2 regions of the Acetoanaerobium sticklandii genome follow, and region 1 is predicted to be linked to the other one. Evidence: riboswitches for the same ligand, from Rfam matches in the RefSeq annotation. Region 1 holds a riboswitch; the other holds the start of a gene.
What was found. A riboswitch is a leader RNA that binds a small molecule or an ion and turns the genes downstream of it on or off. The one in region 1 is predicted to bind cyclic di-GMP.
Positions count from the first base shown of each region.

Region 1 (10,048 bases):
ACTCCTTGTAGTAACCTTTCTGCACTGCTTCTTTTTGTTGCAAGAGTTGCTCCCATAGTAGCAGCTAATATATTATCAGTAAGCTTAAGTACTGGAGGTAATGTTTCGTCCTTCATAATCCAAAATATAGCATTTACTGGATTTTCAAACTTATCTAATCTATTAGTAGTCCAAAGCTTTGATTTTATTGCTCTTCCGTTACCGTTTCTTATATCTTCAGTTACTAAGGTTTTATTACCTTTATCATCTATCGTAACTCCACAATTTTGAGCTGTAATTAGATATTTATTATCGTCACAGCCAGCAGGATAATCCTGAGTTTTATCAAAATATGAAGGCTCAAGTGCAACAGAGGAGCCATCTTCAACTGAAATTACAAATGCATCGTCATGAAGCACCATAACCTCGTATTTTCCATCGTGCTTTGCATGAGTTAGTGTGGATTTGCCTGAACCAGATAATCCAAATACACCTGCAACAAAATTTCTTCCATCCTTTAAGGTATATCTTTTTTGCCCAGCATGACATGATGCAAAGCCATTTCTATTGGCGCATCCCCAAGCCAAGGTTAAAGTTCCTTTTTTATGCTCTCCAAAATATCTCATACCTAAAAGCGCTGCGCAATTGTGGTTTGGATCAAATATTGTAAGCCCAACAGGATAATTTTCATTTTTCCAGTCTGGATCTGAAAAAACATAGATGTCCCCTTCGTTACCTATAGCTTTCGATTCCTCATACATCCTTATATACTCTTCGTTAAACTCCTGAAAGTTTAACAGCCAGTTGTAAGCTATATTTTCATGGCCCTCAGGAATTAATAAATGAGCTTTTATCATAAAATCTTTATCTAGTCCAATACAGGCTTGAGCATGGTAAAGTTTTTTTGTTCTAGTTTGATATATTGCTTCTCTAACTACAGCACTATACTCATCTTCACTAATTCCAGGACTACCTAGAATTCTTCTTGCTTGAGCACATCTTGCACTTACATCCCCATCGTTAAAAAGCAATACCTTTGAATCTTTATCTAAGCCTATTTTTTCTGGCTCGTATACAGGCATATCTGTAACTACAGTTCCAGGCGAATTTTTTGCCAATTGATATGCTTGCTTCAAGTTTTCAATATTATGAACGTTATTTCCCCAAAAAGCTGATTCTATTGTAGTTCTCATTCTAGAAAATACCGTATTGCTTGAGGTAATTTCACTTGTATTCCATTGATTTCTCGTAGACATTTCGGCCTCCTAAAATAACCATATAAATTATTTTTTCTGAATTACGAGTATTATTGTAATACAATTAGTTTAAAAGTGCCATACTTTTTTTGATATATTTTTATTAGGATAACACAATGGAAAATAAAAAGCCTATCATTGCAAGATTTTCATCAGTTTATGAATTAAAAAATTTTTTATCCTGCGTTTTTTCGTTAAAAAAAACTCAAACTTCTAATTTATACATATAATGTATCCAATTAGAAATTTGAGTTTTTGGTGTACTACTTATTTATATAAACTTTTGGTATAATATGCTCTGCAATTTTAATTAGCCTTCTTCTTAGCTTATCCGTCAATTTGTTTTCAAATCTTAGCTTGTCAATTGCCTCAGTATCAAACAACAATCCAGCAATATGCTCTACGATTCCTTTATCTGCATAATCGATTTCAAGATTATTGCTGATAATAAAACCACTGTCTATATTCACAAGCCTGTCATACAATCGATTTCTAAAGCTTAAATCATATAGCTCTCCTATAAAATCATGGCAATATGGTATCTGAAAGTCCAAATATTCCTTAGAAACCTCATAACCATTTTCATTAAATTCTTTTGAAATATCAAGTGCTTGTTTATGAAGACGTTTGAGATTTGATTCGTAGTCATCTTTTAGCCAATGTCCATATAGTCTACAATTTAGAGGTCTAACTTCATAAATTTTACATCTCTTGGTTTTATCCAAAAAAGGACATTTATTTCTCTTTTGATATATGTCTAGATAATATACCATAATGGCTTTTTTTAAATCTGGAGTAAACAAACTATTTTCAAGTAAATAAACATAAATATTTGCCGCCTCAGTGAATGAAGCTCCTACGGATTCGCTGCAGCAATTGGCACAGCTTTTACAATTTCCTGGAAGTATTTGACTATATATAGCTTCTAGTTGCTTATTTATTTCTTTCTTATTTTCATAAAAACTACTTATCAATATCTCATTTCTCCTATTCTCTAATCGGTAACTAACCGCTAACTAATTATAGCAATTCAAGTTTACTGATAAATCTCTAGCTCTTTGCTGTATTAACAATAAGAACTTCCTCATCTAGAAATTTAGATTTTTCCAATGTATTAAAAATCTATCTACTTCAGCCGTGGTTGACTTATTAATTAAATTAAATGGAGTATCGACTGCTTCTACTCTTCCATTTATCAACACCATAGCTTTACTTGCAAGTCTAAATATATCCCTAAAATCATGGCTTACTACAACAGCTGTGGTATTTGTATCTTTAATTATTTTATTAATGTCATCAATCAATAGCTCTTTTGTTGGAACGTCTAAAGCTGAAAATGGCTCATCCAAAAAAATTACATCTGGTTCAATCGCAAATGCTCTAGCTAAGCTTACTCTTTGTGATTCTCCACCTGAAAGTAAGCGCGCTTTTTGATTTATTAAGTGTGAAATCCCAAAGCTAGTTAGCCATCTATCAACTTTATCACTTATCTCTTTTTTTGATTTTCCTCTTATCTTTAAACCTGAAGCTACATTTTCATATACAGTGGTATTTAAAAGTAGAGGATCCTGAAAAACAATAGCTATTTTTCTTCTTATATCTAATGATATATTAGATCCAATTACCTTATTTTGAAATAATATTTCTCCAGATGTAGGCTTCTCCAAAAAAGATAGGACTTTTAACAAGCTGCTCTTACCTGAACCATTTGGTCCTACAAGCCCTATTACCTCACCTTTTAAAAGAGAAAAATCGATGTTATCAAGTATTTTTTTATTTCCTTGCTGCCAGCATAAATTTTTAGCTTTTAACATCAATATCCTCCTATCTTTTTTGCTGAAGCACTGTAAGCCATAATGTAGTCAAATAAGAAACTAGAACTAAAATAGCGCTAAGAGCTATTGCTACATCAAAGTTCCCTTTTGATACTTCCATAACCGTTGCCGTAGTAAGAACTCTAGATAATCCTTTTACATTCCCCCCCACCATCATTGATGCTCCTACCTCTGAAACAACGGCTCCAAATCCAGCAATCACAGCAGCAAGCAGAGAAAATCTAGCTTCTTTTAGTAAAAACCATAAATACTGTAACTTAGTTGCTCCCAAAGCTTTGATTTGAAGTCTAAGCTTTGGATCTACTTGAGAAATAGCAGCACTAGTAAGTCCTACTACTATAGGTGAAGCAATCACCGCTTGAGCAATTATTATTGCAGTTGGAGTATAAATAAGATTAAGTGAGCCTAAAGGTCCCGAGCGCCATAGCAAAATAGAAATCCATAATCCAGCAACTACTGGTGGCATTCCCATTCCTGTGTTTACTATACTCATTAAAAAATCTCTGCCAGGGAATCTTTTTAATGCCAGCACCGTTCCAAAGGGTATCCCTATAATCAAGCTTATAAGCGTGGCTGTTCCAGATACTTGCAGAGTTAAAAGAGTGATCCTAAGTACCTCAGGATCACCCGTTAATATCATATTTATCGCTTTTTTAAGTCCCTCAATAATCAAATCCATTAAATCACAGCCTTATTTTCCTATTTCTTCCTCTGTTTTTCCTGCATCCTTAAAGAATAGTGGCTCACCATATTCATCCATGCCAAACTCTCCAATTATATCCTGAGTTTTTGAATCTATCATAAACTCCACAAAGGCTTTAGCTCCATCAGCATTCACTTTAGGGAATTTTTCTTCATTCACTTGCATTACATGATATATGTTTAACAATGATTTTTCACCTTGAACAGCTATCTCTAATTGTAGATTATCCTTTTGAGCTAAAAATGTAGCTCTATCAGTCAAAGTATAGCCTTCCTTCTGGGAAGCAATATTTAAAGTTTGTCCCATTCCTTGTCCTGTTTCTTGATACCATGAACCTTCATTTGGAATATTAATATCTTTCCATATTCCTTTTTCTTTTTTGTCGGTTCCTGAATCGTCTCCTCTTGATACAAATATAGATGAAGTTTCAGATATTGACTTAAAAGCATCTGCTACTGATTTTAGGTCTTTAACCTTAGCAGGGTCACTTGATGGTCCAACCAATATGAAATCATTATGCATTACAAGCTGATAATTAGTAACAGCTCCACTTTCTACTAGAGGCTTCTCTGATGCTGGAGCATGAGTAAGAAGCACGTCTGCTTCACCCTTTTCTCCCATAGCAAGCGCTTGACCCGTTCCTACAGCAATTGTTTTTACTCTATATCCAGTTTGCTCTTCAAACATAGGTATGAGTACATCTAGTAACCCAGAATCTTGAGTACTAGTTGTCGTTGCTAATATTATATCTGGATTTTCAGGTGTTGTCACCTCTTGATTGGCTTGCTCAGGTGCAGGCTCAGCTTCAGGCGTAGAAGTACATCCGCTAAGCATAAGTGCAAATACCATAAGTAAAGCCAAGCAGGTTTCTTTAAAAAATAGATTTCTTTTTTTCATAAATAAATTCCCCCTTAATATGTATAAATATTCGGATTTCTTATCTTAAGTTTAATTTGAGTTTTTATAATTGTCAATAAATAGTTAGGTTGAGTTAGTTTTAGTTAGTTTTATTTTTTTATATTTTAATATTAAAATATTTTTTTAAATATTTTTTACGTTTTAATCTAAATGTAATGTTATTTACTTGAAAATTTTGGTATAATAAGAATATAAATAGTAAATTGTTTTTACGTGCGATTGATCTATTAGATCTCTCCTCACGACAATGGCAAAGTAGTAGAAATGCTATGACGCAAAGCTATAGGGCCTTACCGTAACTGGTTGGCAGCCTAGCTACCGAAAAGGAGTTTTTATTATGAAAAAAAATTTAAAACAGTATTTATTAATTGCTTTATCGATTGCTAGTGTAACCTTTCCCAATCTAGCTCATGCAGATGCAAAGATAATAGACGAGAGCGATGTTGCTAAAGGAATAATCAAAGTCAATTACTCTACAAATTATCAATCTAAATATAAATTAGCAATTGAAAAAGATGGGCAAAAACAATATTTTGATTTAGCTGCTAATACAGCTCAAAGCTTCCCTTTAATTTACGACAACGGAAGCTACACTATAAAAATAATGCAAAACACATCAGGGAATAGCTATAAATCAGTATACACTCAAAAAATCGACGCTTATATAGCAGATGATACAGCTATGTACCTTGTTTCAACTGCTACTGTTAACTGGAGTGAGCAAATGATGGCAATAAAAAAAGCTGAAGAGCTCACAAAAAATCTTCAAACTGATAAAGAAAAATTTGATGCTATATACAATTATGTTATTAAAAATTATAGCTATGATTATAATAAAGCAGCTACAGTTAAACCAGGATATATGCCTGATATAGAAAAAATTTATGAATCAAAGTCAGGTATTTGCTATGACTACAGTGTTTTATTTGCTTCTATGCTAAGAAGCCAAGGGATTCCCGCCAAGGTAGTAAAAGGTAGCTCTACCTTAGTAAATGAATACCATGCATGGAACGAAGTGTTTATTGACGGAAACTGGATTATAGTTGATACTACAGTAGATGCAGCCTACAGCGCTTCAAAAGCTCCTATAGCTACTATAAAATCCTCAAATCAGTATACTAAAACCTCTGAAATATAAGTAAAAAAAGGACTGTCTGGAAATATCAGACAATCCTTTTTTTAGTTTACATCTTTATCTCTAAGTGGTGGTATCACAATTTCTACTACAGCTCCACCTTCATCTGCATTATAAGCCTTGAGTCCCCAGCCATTTGACTCTGCAATGCTTTTTACTATAGATAGTCCAAGTCCAGTGTTGCCTCCTTTACCTTTGTAAAATCTGTCAAATATATACAGCTCCTCATTATTTTCAAAGCCTCGTCCATCATCTTGAATTTTTATTATTATATGACCAGTTTCGATTTCAAAGGATTCAATAGATATTTGAGATTTTGCATATCTTAAGGCATTTGAAAGTATATTTGAAAAAACTCTGTCTAATCTATCATCACTAGTTCTAACCACAATATAGTGAGCAATATTATTCTTAAAGGTTATATTTTTCTCTTTGGCTAGAAGTGTAAGCCTTATTATTATCTCTTCTACAGCTTCCCAGAGATTTATTCTAATGGACTTTTCCTCACTCATAAGATTTTCCATTTTACTAAGGTAAACAATTGAGTTAACTGTATCTCTAAGCTTCTTACTTTCATCTATTATTATATCCAGACCTTCATCAACCATGCTCTCATCCATTACCTTGTCCTTGATAGCCTCTGCATATCCTTGAATAGACATAAGTGGAGTCTTTAGCTCATGAGAGGTATTTTGGAAAAATTCTTTTTGCTTCTTATCATATTCTTTTAGCTTGTATGCCATTTTAAGAAAATCCTGATTGATTTCTGCTAGCTCATCTTTTGTTTTTATTTCTTCCCAGATGATTTCATCATCAGTAAAAGAGAAGGAGGCTATATTTTTCTTTAGTTTATTTATTGGGCTTATTATTCCTCTTTCAAAAAATATAGAGATTATACTAGCAATAAAAAGTGCTATTAAAAAACCTAAGAATACAGATCTATTGATAAGAGCATTTATTACACTTAAATCTTCTTTCTTAGCAAGCATAACAAGATAGCCTAAAGTCTCTTGGTCTAAAGAGGAAATCAGAGGTCTTTGCTCTACATAATATTTGGTCTTGTCTATCTCTAAAGGATTTATAGGTTCCTGCTCTGTATTATAGGATTGAAAGATGAGGTTTTTGTCTACATCCATTATTATAAAATGAGTCGTTGCAAGTCTATTATGAGCATAACCCATGCCTTTTGGGAGAATAATTTCTGAAATGCTAAGAGCATTTTCTCCAAAAAAATTCTTACTTATTTGGATTTTCACATTAGGGCTTCCATCAACAACAGTCATTTCAATTTTTTGATCTATCACCATGTTTATTTGCTTGGCTACTACGTCAGCGTCTTTTTTGAGATCCAGCCTTGTCTGCCTATTGAGGATATCGTTGAAGGACATTTTTGAAATGCCCATAAATACAAATGCAGTTGCTAATATAATGATAAAATAGCTCTGCATTATTTTTTTTCCTATTTTACTCATTGTCATCTATCCTATATCCATAGCCCCAGACTGTTTTTATTACCACTCTTGATTTTGCAGTCTTAAGCTTTTTTCTAAGCCTTTTTATAGTATCATCGACGTTTCTATCATAACCATCGTAATCATATCCCCAAATAGACTCGATAATTTGTTCTCTAGAAAGAGGTAGATTGATATTTTTCATCAAAAATTCCAGTACCTCGTACTCCTTTATAGTAAGAGGTATGTCTTGCCCCATACATTTGACTATTCTTCTTTGAACATATATCTCCAAATCCTTTGTTTTCAAAATTTCGTCATTATGCTCTGAGGATTTAGTCGTTCTTTTTAATATGGTTTTTATTCTTACGACTAGCTCTCTAGGAGAAAAAGGCTTTGCAAGATAATCATCTGCACCTAGCTCTAGTCCGAGTATCCTATCTAGTTCATCGCTTCTTGCTGATACAAAAATTATAGGCACTTCACTAATTTTTCTAATTTCCTTGCACAAATCCAAACCATCTAAGCCTTGCATCATTATATCTAAAACCAGTAAGTCTGGCATAAATTCTCTTATAGCTGATAGCACGCCATCTGCACTTTCAAAGGTAGTTGTGTTATATCCTTCCTTTTTTAGATACATCTCGATTAAGTCTCTGATACGCTTCTCATCATCTACTATGAAAATATGCTTCATAATTACCCTACTTTCTTATAGTTTTTTCTGTAAACAAAAAGCTGCCACTCTATGTGGGCAGCTTAGGAGGGTGAAGTATATAGTATTGGCAGGTTAAGCCAAGGGTTTGTAAAATGTTCCGATGCAGCTAGCTGCATCGGATTTACATGAAAAAAGGGGTGGGTTGTAAGGTTGTGTTTCATTCCTTATTGTTATAATACTTTAGATATATGGTATAAATTCGTGCAAAATGTGGAAAAAGTTAGGGATTTACTTTTTATTTTTTGCAGTTATTCTTGCTCTTTGAGTTTTATCCAAAACTTTCTTTCTGATACGCATTGATTTTGGTGTAATCTCAACAAGCTCATCTTCATCTATAAACTCAAGAATTTCTTCAAGAGACATTCTTTTAGGTGGAGAAAGTCTAAGCGATTCATCTGAGCCAGATGCTCTCATGTTTGTGGCTTGCTTTCTCTTACATACGTTTACATCTATATCCCCTGATCTTGAATTGCTTCCTATAACCATCCCTTGATATACTTTTTGTCCTGGATCGATAAAAAGAATACCCCTGTCTTGTGCATTAAACAACCCGTAAGCAACTGCTACTCCATCTTCAAAAGCTACTAATGAACCTTGACTTCTAGCTATTATATCACCCTTATAAGGCTGATATCCATCAAATATAGTGTTAAGTATACCGTTTCCTTTTGTATCAGTTAAAAACTCAGATCTATAGCCTATAAGTCCTCTAGTTGGAATAGAGAAATCAAGTCTCACATATCCACCTTTTGACTGTTGCATATTGATCATTTCGCCTTTACGAGTTCCCATCTTTTCCATAACCGGTCCCATAAAATCTTCAGGAACATCTATTACGGCTCTCTCCATAGGCTCTAGAAGCTTTCCATTTTCATCTCTTTTAAATAAAACCTCTGGTTTAGAAACTTGAAGCTCATAGCCTTCTCTTCTCATAGTCTCCATCAGAATAGAAAGGTGAAGCTCTCCTCTTCCAGATACCTTGAATGTATCCGCTGTATCCATTTCCTCAACTCTCAGAGATATATTAGTATTAAGCTCTTTCATAAGTCTGTCTCTTAATTGTCTAGAAGTTATAAACTTACCTTCTTGACCAGCAAATGGACTGTCATTTACAGAGAAGTTCATTGCTATAGTAGGCTCAGAAATTTTTACAAACTCTATAGTTTCTTGTACCTCTAAATCAGTAAGAGTGTCTCCTATATGAATTTGCTCTATTCCGCTAAGAGCTATTATGCTTCCCATTTTAGCTTCAGTAACTTCAACTCTTGCAAGACCATTATATTCATAAAGCTTACCTATTCTAACCTTATGCTTTTTCTCAGGCTCAAGATGATTTAGAAGCATAACATCTTGGTTTACTTTTACAGTCCCTCTTTCTACTTTTCCTACTCCTATTCTTCCTACATATTCATTGTAGTCAATAGTAGTAATAAGAAGCTGAACAGGTCCATCAAGCTCTCCTTGTGGAGCTGGAATATGCTCTAATATAGCTTCGTACATATCTTCCATAGTATCTTTCTTTTCATTTATGTCAGTTGACGCCCAGCCACCAATTGCAGAAGCAAATATAAACGGAGACTCTAAATATCTTTCGCTCTCATCTAGCTCTAATAGAAGCTCTAGAACCTCATCAACTACTTCTACCGGTCTAGCCTCTGGTCTATCGACTTTATTTACGCATACAAGTACAGGCAAGCTAAGTTCTAGAGCTTTTTTAAGAACAAACTTAGTTTGAGGCATAGGGCCTTCAAAAGCATCTACAACAAGAATAACTCCATTTACCATTTTAAGTACACGTTCAACTTCTCCGCCAAAATCAGCATGGCCTGGAGTATCAACTATATTTATTTTCGTACCTTTATAGTCGATAGCTGTATTCTTTGACAAGATAGTAATTCCACGCTCTCTCTCTAAATCATTAGAGTCCATTACTCTTTCTTGTACATGCTGATTTTCTCTAAATATTCCACTTTGTTTTAGTAGAGCATCTACTAATGTCGTTTTTCCGTGGTCAACGTGAGCAATTATTGCTACATTTCTAATATCGTTTCTA
Region 1 is NC_014614.1:1,000,420-1,010,467, reverse strand. It holds gene CLOST_RS04605 (phosphoenolpyruvate carboxykinase (ATP)) at 1-1,235, opposite strand, end outside; gene CLOST_RS04600 (YkgJ family cysteine cluster protein) at 1,499-2,209, opposite strand; gene CLOST_RS04595 (ABC transporter ATP-binding protein) at 2,324-3,049, opposite strand; gene CLOST_RS04590 (ABC transporter permease) at 3,060-3,749, opposite strand; gene CLOST_RS04585 (ABC transporter substrate-binding protein) at 3,762-4,670, opposite strand; cyclic di-GMP riboswitch class I at 4,931-5,014, shown strand; gene CLOST_RS04580 (transglutaminase family protein) at 5,029-5,829, shown strand; gene CLOST_RS13510 (sensor histidine kinase) at 5,871-7,298, opposite strand; gene CLOST_RS04570 (response regulator transcription factor) at 7,291-7,974, opposite strand; gene typA (translational GTPase TypA) at 8,224-10,048, opposite strand, start outside.

Region 2 (10,048 bases), 490 kb from region 1:
AGGATTAAAGTCATCAAACCTATCTTCATTTTTCATATTGTCAAGATATGCGGCGTTCGCTCCCTCTTCTATTCTTTTTAAAAGATGAATAGCATGAGGATAGGATATATCGCTTTCTAAATCTATTTTTTGAATGCCATCCTTGATTAAATAGCCACCGTCGTTTACACCAAAAAACTTTCTGGCAGAATAAAGACTGTAAGCTCCTTTAATTGGCTTTGCAAAAAAAGCCTGAGTATTGTCCATTAGAAAATTCTTATGGCAATTTTTTAGCTTCTTTATAGTATTATTGCTTGCAGTTCCAAAATAATTAATATATAAGAAGGCTTCGTCCTCAGTAGTTTGTCTATCAAATATAGGCATAAAATTCTCATCTATATTATAAAACTCAAACTCTAAATTAAGAGGCTCAATAACCTGAAGCATACTAGTACATAAATAATGTGGCAAATACAGCTTTTTTGCTTTCGAAGCTTTTATTGCATGATAAATAGCTGCCCTTCCAGTATTTACCTCAACTACATCAGGTCCATAATAATAAGATTCCTTGCGAGGAAGCTCTAGCTCCATATATCCGCCTATTTCCTTTACTTTATAAACAATATCCTCTGCCTTGTAATTTAAATCAGCCATTTTTTTCCTTCTTTCATCTATTTAAGCATATAATCCAATAAGCTTGGGAACTGCTTTAAAAAATGTCTTATATCTTCTTTCTTCATAAATTTAAGTAAGTTATCTATTTCAACTATCACACGCTTTCTTGCATCAGTTAGTCTTACACTGTTTAAGCCTAGCAAATCTAGACTTTTATACGCTGGAGTATTACTATCTTTTATTCCTTCTTTTGGAATTATCTCTCCAGTCATAAGGTCATAAATAAAAAAAACATCTGGTGAAAAATTAACTGGATCTATAAAGCCTTCGAAATAGTGGCTTCCTTTTCTTATCCCACAGCTTTCCTTAGCATTACATGAAACAATCATATTGTCATAATCCAAATCATCTTCTGGAAATCTAGATTGCGGCTTGATATGTTCAATATGCGAGCCATTGGCATTGTCTGAATTCACAACAATCTCTCTCTCGCAATAAGCGCAAAAACATCTCGAAGATTTGCACTGCTCATTATATGCAATATAATGACGTAAATCCTTTCTCATATCTCCACGCATATTCTTATAACTGGCATTAGACTTTTCTTCTATAAATTCTAGTAAAAAATCTGGAGGATCTGCCTTTTTAATGTCCAGCATTTTTTAGTCCCTTTCTTCTAGCTATTTCTATATTAACCAGTAAAATATCCTGGTCTATTGTCCCTATGACTCCTGTAATATCTTCATATAATAGTTTAAACTCTTCAGTTTCGTAAAGCTCATTTCTAACCATGCTTTTTAACTCATCAATTTTCTCTTGGATGTGAGGATGCCTAGTTGTCGAAAGTCCCATGATATCAAGCAATATCATATCTGCTGTAACACCATAGGTCTCATCTAGATTCTCACCATTTATTACCTTTACCCATCTCTCTTTTTTAGATAGAATTTTGAGTGATTCTCTTTTCACTGATGAAATAATGTGTGGAGAATGGGTAGCTATGATTATTTGGTTATCTTTACCTATATTTTGATATACTTCAACTATTCTTTGCTGCCATGATGGATGAAGCGAAATCTCTGGCTCATCTATCAAAATCACACAACCTTCAGGCTCTAGAGATTTAAGAGATAAAAGCCTAATAAACAGCTGTTTCTCTCCAGATGAAAGCCCGTTAATATCAAACTCTACTCCTGACTCATTTCTAAACAGCGGCATCTTGGTTTTAGGGTCTTTAATTCCTACCAAATAAACATCCATATCTAGAATTGAAAAAATAGAATTTATTTCATCGCACACTGCATCTATACTCTTTCCTACCGTTGTTTCTGGATTCGAAAAAATCTGCTTATCAAAAGCCTGCTTGATATATGAAATTATATCATGAGTGCTTTTATCATCAATACAATAGGCAAGAGGTATCTCATCAGCTTGATTGGAGTTATGAATACTTTGAAATCTCACCTCAGATGGAAGATAAATCATTTTAGGTGCTTTCTCAAGTTCATCTTCATTTATATCTAAATGTAAATTTACTGTATCTTTTTCATCTAAACAGAATTTGTTATCCTCTAGCTTTTTAAATGTCTTGAAAATACTAGAAAGCAGAGTAGTTTTACCTGAACCATTAATCCCAGCTAAAATAATAGTATCTAGAATTTTTTTATCCTCTGTTTCAAAAGAAATAGTATTGCTATCAAATATAGGATGATTATCAAATACAACATCTAAAACCCTCACAAGCTTCACCTCTTTCCAAAAATATCATACCATATTTACTGTCATTTTTCTTTAAAGAATATGTAACTAATCATTAAGTCCTAAAGATTATAATGTAATAAAGTACTTAGTTTTGATATAATAGAAACATATAAGGTTAGAAAGAAGGCATTAATGTGAGAAAATTACTTTTATTAAATATGATTACCATCATAGTTGTCACACTAACTGCTTGCTCGGTAATTGAAAAACCTGAAAGCTTTACTAATGCAGTAACATCTTCTAAAAAAAATGCTAGCTACGATGCAAAAGCTACTGCCTCTTTGCCTCAGCCAGTTGAAATACGGATAGAAAGTGATTTTGGAGAAACTGAAGCCTTTTCTTATGATATTAAATACCCAGTCATATCAAATCTTCAGAATCAAAATACTCAAGCAGCTTTGAATTTAAAGCTAAAAAATCAAGTATACAACTACATGAACAATATTAAATCACTATCAAAATCAAACTCAAAAGCTGAATCGTTTGTTCCTTACTCTGTAACTACTGATTTCGAGATAAAAACCTCAAATCAAAACATATTGAGTATGGTTGCCACATACACGCAGAACACAGGTAAAGCAAATCCTGTAACTGCCTTGGCTACTTACAATATAGATACTTCTTCTGGAAAAGAATTGAGCTTAGAAGATTTATTCAAATCTGACTTTGATTATAAAAACGTTATAAACAAAGAAATTACAAATCAAATAAAAAAAGATATTTCTGGAAAAGTATATTTCCAAGAAAAAAATCTTAGATTTGTAAGCATAAGTCAAATGCCGCAATTTTATATAGAAGATGGAAATCTCTACATTCAGTTTGACATTTATGAAATAGCTCCCTATGCTACAGGCACTCCTGTTTTCCTAATACCAAACGAAATAATATATTCTGGGCTTAAAGAACAATATAAGCCCATGCTCTTAAATCAAGTTGATTAAAGCAATAAAAATATATAAGTATTAAAGTAATTATCTATTCTGTTCATAGACAAATAACCTATTTTTCAATCCAATCAAACTAAATTATTCCCATAAAAAAACTGCCCTTTATGAGCAGTTTTTTTATTTAAACATAAAATATTTAATGTTCATTTTCGAAAACTATTTCTTTCTAATCTTTAATCCCGTAGCTATTAAACTTGCTCCTAAAGCATATAGAAGTTCTGGTGCAAATCCTCCTGTTTTAGGAAGAACAGGTGCTGGTGCATCAAGTGGAACTTCTTCTTCTATTATTTCTTCTTCAGTCTCCATAACTGGCGGAGCAGATAAAGGAGTTTCTTCATCTATTACTTCTTCCGTTTGTTCTGCTGAAGCTAGAGTAGCTACAGGTAAAGCTACTGGTATAATTTGTGGTGCTGCAAGAGGTGTAGCTTCATCCTCTATATCTTCATCATCGTCGTCATTGTCATTTTGTGCCACTGGAGTTGTAGGTTGTGGTGTTGGATTAGTAGGCTCTGGTTGCGGTTCTACAACTGGAGGATTAGTCGTTCCTCCTCCGCCACCTGGTGTTACTGGTTCATCTTCTCCTGGTTCATCTTCTCCTGGCTCATCTTCTACTGGTTCATCTTCCCCTGGTTCATCTTCTCCTGGCTCATCTTCTCCTGGCTCATCTTCTCCTGGCTCATCTTCTCCTGGTTCATCCGGGTCTACTAGTTCTACTTTTGGTGCAGTGTACTCTATTTTAAACATTTGTTTTAATGTTGGTAAATTGTAGCTCATAAGCATTGGTGTACTAACAAGTCTTTGAGTGTTTTTATTATCCTTTGTTGGCACTAAGTCATATACATCTTCAACTGCATATGTTCCTTTTATTACAATTTTTGCTTCAATCTCAGCATTTTTAGTTTTATCTTCAATAGCATTCTTAAAGCTCAAAGATTTATTACCATTTCCTAAATCCACTACCGTATAGGCGTTAGTATCCAGCTGATTTCCATTTACGAATACTTCTAAGAAAGTCTGTACTTGCTCATTTACTCTATTTAATATAGAGTATGTATAATTTACTGATACTTCACCATTTTCTAACTTAACGGCAGTATTTTCATCAGTCGCTTTCGCTTCTATTTTAAGATTATTTTTAGAAGGGTCACTTTCTTTTTGTTTAGATAGGTACTCTGCTAATTTAACAACTTTCTCATCTTCAACTCTCTTTTTTATCCCTAAAAAACCTTTTTCCCAATCATAATCAACAAATTTTTTATTAGGATTATCTAACTTCCAAACTGCCATCTGTGTTGCTGCGATAGCATCTTCTTCTGTTAAATTATTTATTTGATTTTGTGTAAGATATTTTGATGCATCTTTTAATAATTCACTTCTATAAGTCTCAATATTTGTATTCGGATCATAACCATTTAAAACTATTCCTCTTAATTTCTCAGATGTTTTAATATCTTTACTATTTTGAGGTAATTCTTGCACTGAATACTTTGAATTATTTTTAAGGTTTGTATCTATATCATTACAATACGCCGTAACATCTTCTTTAGAATCTTTAGTATTTTTTAAATCAAATACTTTTGTTTCATATTCCTCATCATTAAAATCTCCCCATTTTGGAACTATTTCAGTAATCGTTTCACCTTCTGTTCCTGTATTGCTATATTCAACTTCCTTTGCTATGATTTTATTACCATTTTTATCGACATTTTGTGTTTCTTTATAATCCACAATCTCAACCTTAGCAGGTTCTACTTCTATTATTTGAGGAGGATTTCCATCTTGCGGTGGTGTTTGCGTTCCTCCATCTTGCGATGGTGCTTGTGATCCTCCATCTTGCGATGGTGCTTGTGTTCCTTCATCTTGCGGTGGTGTTTGTGTTCCTTCATCTTGCGATGGTGTTTGTGTTCCTTCATCTTGCGATGGTGTTTGTGTTCCTTCATCATGCGATGGCGTTTGTGTTCCTTCATCTTGTGATGGCGTTTGTGTTCCTTCATCTTGTGATGGTGCTTGTGTCCCTCCATCTTGTGTCACACCGCTATCTGACTGTGCCGTAGGAATTTCATCTGCGTATGCCATTATCCCATAATTAGAAAATAGCAACGATCCCATTAATAACAGTGCTAATAATCTGTTTTTTTTCACCTTTCTCATACATTCCCTCCATCTTTAAACTAAATTAAATAAGCTTGTTAGATGGTAGCTGGACTATCATTGCTTTGTCTAAGCCAATAAAAAAACCGCCATAAAAATATGGCGGCTGGACTATCATTGCTTAAAACTAAGCTTTAGACTCCTTGCTTTGCGTCCTACAGTTTCCCATAGTTTGCCTTTTTCATTAAGTAGGATTAAATAACTATTTTGTTATGTAGTATTAACTAGTTATTAATCACTAAAACAATTCTATATTAAAAAAATTCAAAAGTAAATAATTTTTTTCTATATTTTGTAAACATGAAAAAAAAACTGCTCTAAAAGCTGAGCAGTTTAACGATTAAAATTTAATTTATAATTATATTTGTGTTAAATAAGATTTGATAGTTTTAAAATTTATTTTCTAAACTTAAATCCTACACTAATTAAGCTTAAGCCTAAAGCATATAGAAGTTCTGGTGCAAATCCACCTGTTTTAGGAAGTTCTGGTGCTGCTAGTGGTACTTCTTCTTCTATTATTTCTTCTTCAGGTTCTTCGACTTGAGGTACTCCAAGAGGAACTTCTTCTTCTACTATTTCTTCAGGAGTATTTATAGAAGTTACAGTTGCTACAAATACATCAGGTTCTCCTGGTAATGCTAAAGGAGTCTCCTCTTCTTCAATTACTACTACATCATCATCATCGTCATCATCTTCAGGAACTGTTGGTTCTTCAGGTTCTTCAGGTTCTTCAGGGTTTTCAGGGTTTTCTGGTTCTTCTGGGTCCTCAGGATCTTCTGGGTCTTCTGGATCTTCAGGGTCTTCAGGGTCTTCAGGGTCTTCTGGATCTTCTGGATCCTCAGGGTCTTCTGGATCCTCAGGGTCTTCTGGATCCTCAGGGTCTTCTGGGTCCTCAGGATCTTCTGGTATCACTAATCCAAATAAGAAAGAGAAATGGCTAATAGCAGCGATACTATCATTCTTATTTACTGCTGGATGCAATCCACTATCAGAACTGATTGTAGGATCATAAACATATAGATAACCTTTAGTTCCGTCTTCTCCTTGTCCACCTTTTACATATACTTTATATACTGTTACATTTGATGAGCTTGTTTCCCAAGATAGATACTTCGCATCTTCACTTACAAACCACTTAATAAATTCTTCATTATCTAATGAAATAGTTCCACTACCTCTTGGAGAATCATCAACTTTTTCAGTTTCATATCCAGTTTCTTCAAGCTTAAAATTAGCTTCATCTATTGGTTGCTGAGCTGCTGGTCCTGAATACTGAACATCTACATCAAGGATTTCTGGAGCTTTCATTAAAGACATTGGTACTTCTTCATTTTCAATAATTTCTTCAATCTCTTCATCAATAACTTCTTCTACTATTTCTTCAATAGGTTCTTCCTCAATTATTTCCTCCACTATTTCTTCCTCGATTACTTCTTCTATTACTTCCTCTTCTTCAAAAGGTTCTTCTTCTATTACTTCTTCTTCATTCTCAGGCTCTAAATTATTCTCCGGTTGTTCTTCGTTTTGTTCCTCATCAACTACTTCTTGTTCTTCTTGCTGAATTTCAGGGGGTATTTCACTATCTGCGAATACTCGTTGAGCGTTAAATGACCAGCCTAAAAATGCTAATACCATGATAATTGCTAAGAATCTTCTGTTTTTTCTCATTTTTGACACCTCCATCCATTAAACTTAAAAACCAAGTTTTGGATGGCAACGGGACAATCATAACTTATCTTAACTCAAAAAGCCGCCATATAAAAAAATATGGCGGCTGGACTATCATAACTGAGTTAGTATTCAGTCTTAGACTCCTCGCTTTGCGTCCTACAGTTTCCTGTAGTTTGCCTTTTTCATACAAATTGGGAAATTCTAACTAAAGGAGTACGAATATATTACTAATTCTAGTTACTTTAAATATACCCTGAATAAGTATATTAAAACATAGTTTATAACATTATTTTACGTTAAACTATAAACAAATTAAAACTCTAAGCTTTTTTATAGCATTTCTTTTTAATTCTTTTGCATAGACATAGGAAACATCGAGTTCCTTAGCTACATTTTTTAGTAAGCTCTTCTCCATAATGTGCCTTTCAACTACATATCTTTCTTTATATGAAAGACCCTTTAATAAATCTTCTAGTTCGATATCGAAATAACCATGGTCATAATCTGATTCCATAAAGGTCTCATCGTATTCTACTAAATCCGCTACCTTAGCTTGTTTTCTTTTCTCATCATAGTAATAACATCCTAGCATTCTTTTCATATATCCCATAAATAATATATTTCTTTCCAGTTCATAATTATCAATTAATTCAATAGTCCTAACATATCCTAGCTGAAGTAAATCCTCATCTACATATCCAAAATAGTGTCTTATTTTTTTCTTTATCAGAGGAGTAATGTAAGCTAAAAGCTGTCTTAGATATTCTTGTTTATCCCAAGTAGCAGTAGCTTCCTTATAGCCTATAAGCGCTTGTTCTATATCTTCGTAAGTATTTGTCTCCATTTCCTTACCTCCTATCTCTGTACAACTATCGAACATATGTTCTGTTTCTACTATACAATATGCATTTATTTTTGAAAAGGTAGGAAAAAAGTTCAAAAAAATATCCTATATCATTAGCTTCTTATCTACATATTGTGTAGATGCTAATAATCTAGGATATAAAAATACTTAACTATTAAATTCGTATAACAATTTTTAGCCTAAGAAGCATTTATAAAAAATAACTTCTTTAAATTATAATCCACAATTACCTTCCTTCATACATTTTGCTATAATAATTTCTGTATTCTGAAGAAATAATCTTCTCTATCCACCTAGGATTGTCTAAATACCATTTTATCGTTAGCTTTATACCTTCATCAAAAGTGTATTTAGGCTCCCATCCTAGCTCTGTACTTATTTTTGTATTGTCTATTGCATATCTTCTATCGTGTCCTAATCTATCTTTTACATGAGTAATTAAAGTTTCATCTTTTCCTAGCACATTTAAAATCAATTTTACTATATCCAAATTTTGTTTTTCATTATTCCCACCAATATTATAAACTTCTCCAAGCATTCCTTTATGAAGCACAGAGTCAATAGCACTGCAGTGATCCTCAACATAAAGCCAGTCTCTCACTTGTTTCCCATCGCCATAAACAGGAAGAGGTTTATCATTTATCGCATTATTTATCATTAGAGGAATTAACTTTTCAGGAAATTGATATGGTCCGTAATTATTAGAGCACCTTGTAATATTAACAGGAAGTCCATAGGTTTCACTATATGCTCTTACTATCATATCAGCTGAAGCTTTGGAAGCCGAATAGGGACTGTTGGGATTTAGGCATGTTGTTTCTTTAAAAAGTCCCGTTTCACCTAAAGAGCCATAAACCTCATCTGTCGATACCTGAACAAATTTAACGCCCTTTTTATACTCTTTGCAGTACTTATCAAATAAATCTATTTTCCAAAAATCTTTAGCAATATCAAGTAGTGCCTGAGTTCCCATTATATTTGTTCTAAGAAAAACTTCAGGGTCTTCTATGCTTCTATCAACATGGGATTCTGCGGCAAAATTAACCACCATATCTATGTCAAATCTTCTAAAAATACTTTCTACTAGCTCTCTATTACAAATATCTCCCTTAATATGCTTGTACCTAGCATCTCCCTCTATATCCTCTAGGTTCTCTAGATTTCCAGCATAAGTAAGTAAGTCTAAGTTTACTATTCTGTAATCGTGATGCTTTAGCATATATTTAATAAAGTTTGAGCCAATAAATCCAGCTCCACCTGTTACTAGTAAGTTCACACTTATCTCTCCTAACCTAAATCGTTTTTAAGTAAATCCTCGTAGGACTCTCTTTGCACTATCAGTCTGTCTTCTTTATCATGAATCATAACCACTGCAGGCTTTGCAAGCTTATTGTAGTTGCTCGACATACTATAGTTATATGCTCCAGTTCCCATAACTGCTAGTATGTCTCCTCTTTCTACTTTAGGAAGATTAATATCCCAAATTAATATATCTCCGCTTTCACAGCACTTTCCAGCAACTGTTACTAGCTCAGTATCTTCATCATACATTTTATTTGCTATGCAAGCACTGTATTTGGCTTGATAAAGTGCTGGTCTTGGATTATCTGCCATACCTCCGTCTATGCATATATATTTCCTAACTGACTCAATATTTTTTACACTACCTACAGTATAAAGAGTAATTCCTGCTTCAGCTACTATATATCTTCCTGGCTCTATAAAAATATTCGGTCTTATTATCTCATATTTATCAATTAAAGCTATTACTTCTTCCATAATTGCATCTGTAAAATATTCAAGTGGCATAGGTTCATCTTCAGCCGTATATCTTACTCCAAATCCCCCCCCGACATTTAAATCCTCTATTTCATAATCATACTTGTCTTTTATTTCTTTAATAAGCTCCATAGCTTTTTTTGTTGACTCTACATGGGCCTCATTGTCAAAAAGCTGTGAGCCAACATGAAAATGAAAGCCTTTAAAATCAATATGCTCTGATTTAATTGCCAGTTCTATAGCTTCATCTAAGTCTTTGCTGGCAAAAGAAAGTCCAAAT
Region 2 is NC_014614.1:510,668-520,715, reverse strand. It holds gene CLOST_RS02340 (hypothetical protein) at 1-633, opposite strand, end outside; gene CLOST_RS02335 (retron system putative HNH endonuclease) at 651-1,253, opposite strand; gene CLOST_RS02330 (AAA family ATPase) at 1,240-2,334, opposite strand; gene CLOST_RS02325 (DUF3298 and DUF4163 domain-containing protein) at 2,514-3,296, shown strand; gene CLOST_RS02320 (thioester domain-containing protein) at 3,459-5,453, opposite strand; cyclic di-GMP riboswitch class I at 5,552-5,640, opposite strand; gene CLOST_RS14070 (hypothetical protein) at 5,850-7,121, opposite strand; cyclic di-GMP riboswitch class I at 7,220-7,312, opposite strand; gene CLOST_RS02310 (sigma-70 family RNA polymerase sigma factor) at 7,426-7,968, opposite strand; gene rfbB (dTDP-glucose 4,6-dehydratase) at 8,216-9,265, opposite strand; gene lysA (diaminopimelate decarboxylase) at 9,277-10,048, opposite strand, start outside.
Region 2: it holds a riboswitch for cyclic di-GMP, as region 1 does, so the genes downstream of both, CLOST_RS14070 (hypothetical protein) here and CLOST_RS04580 (transglutaminase family protein) in region 1, are expected to answer to the same signal.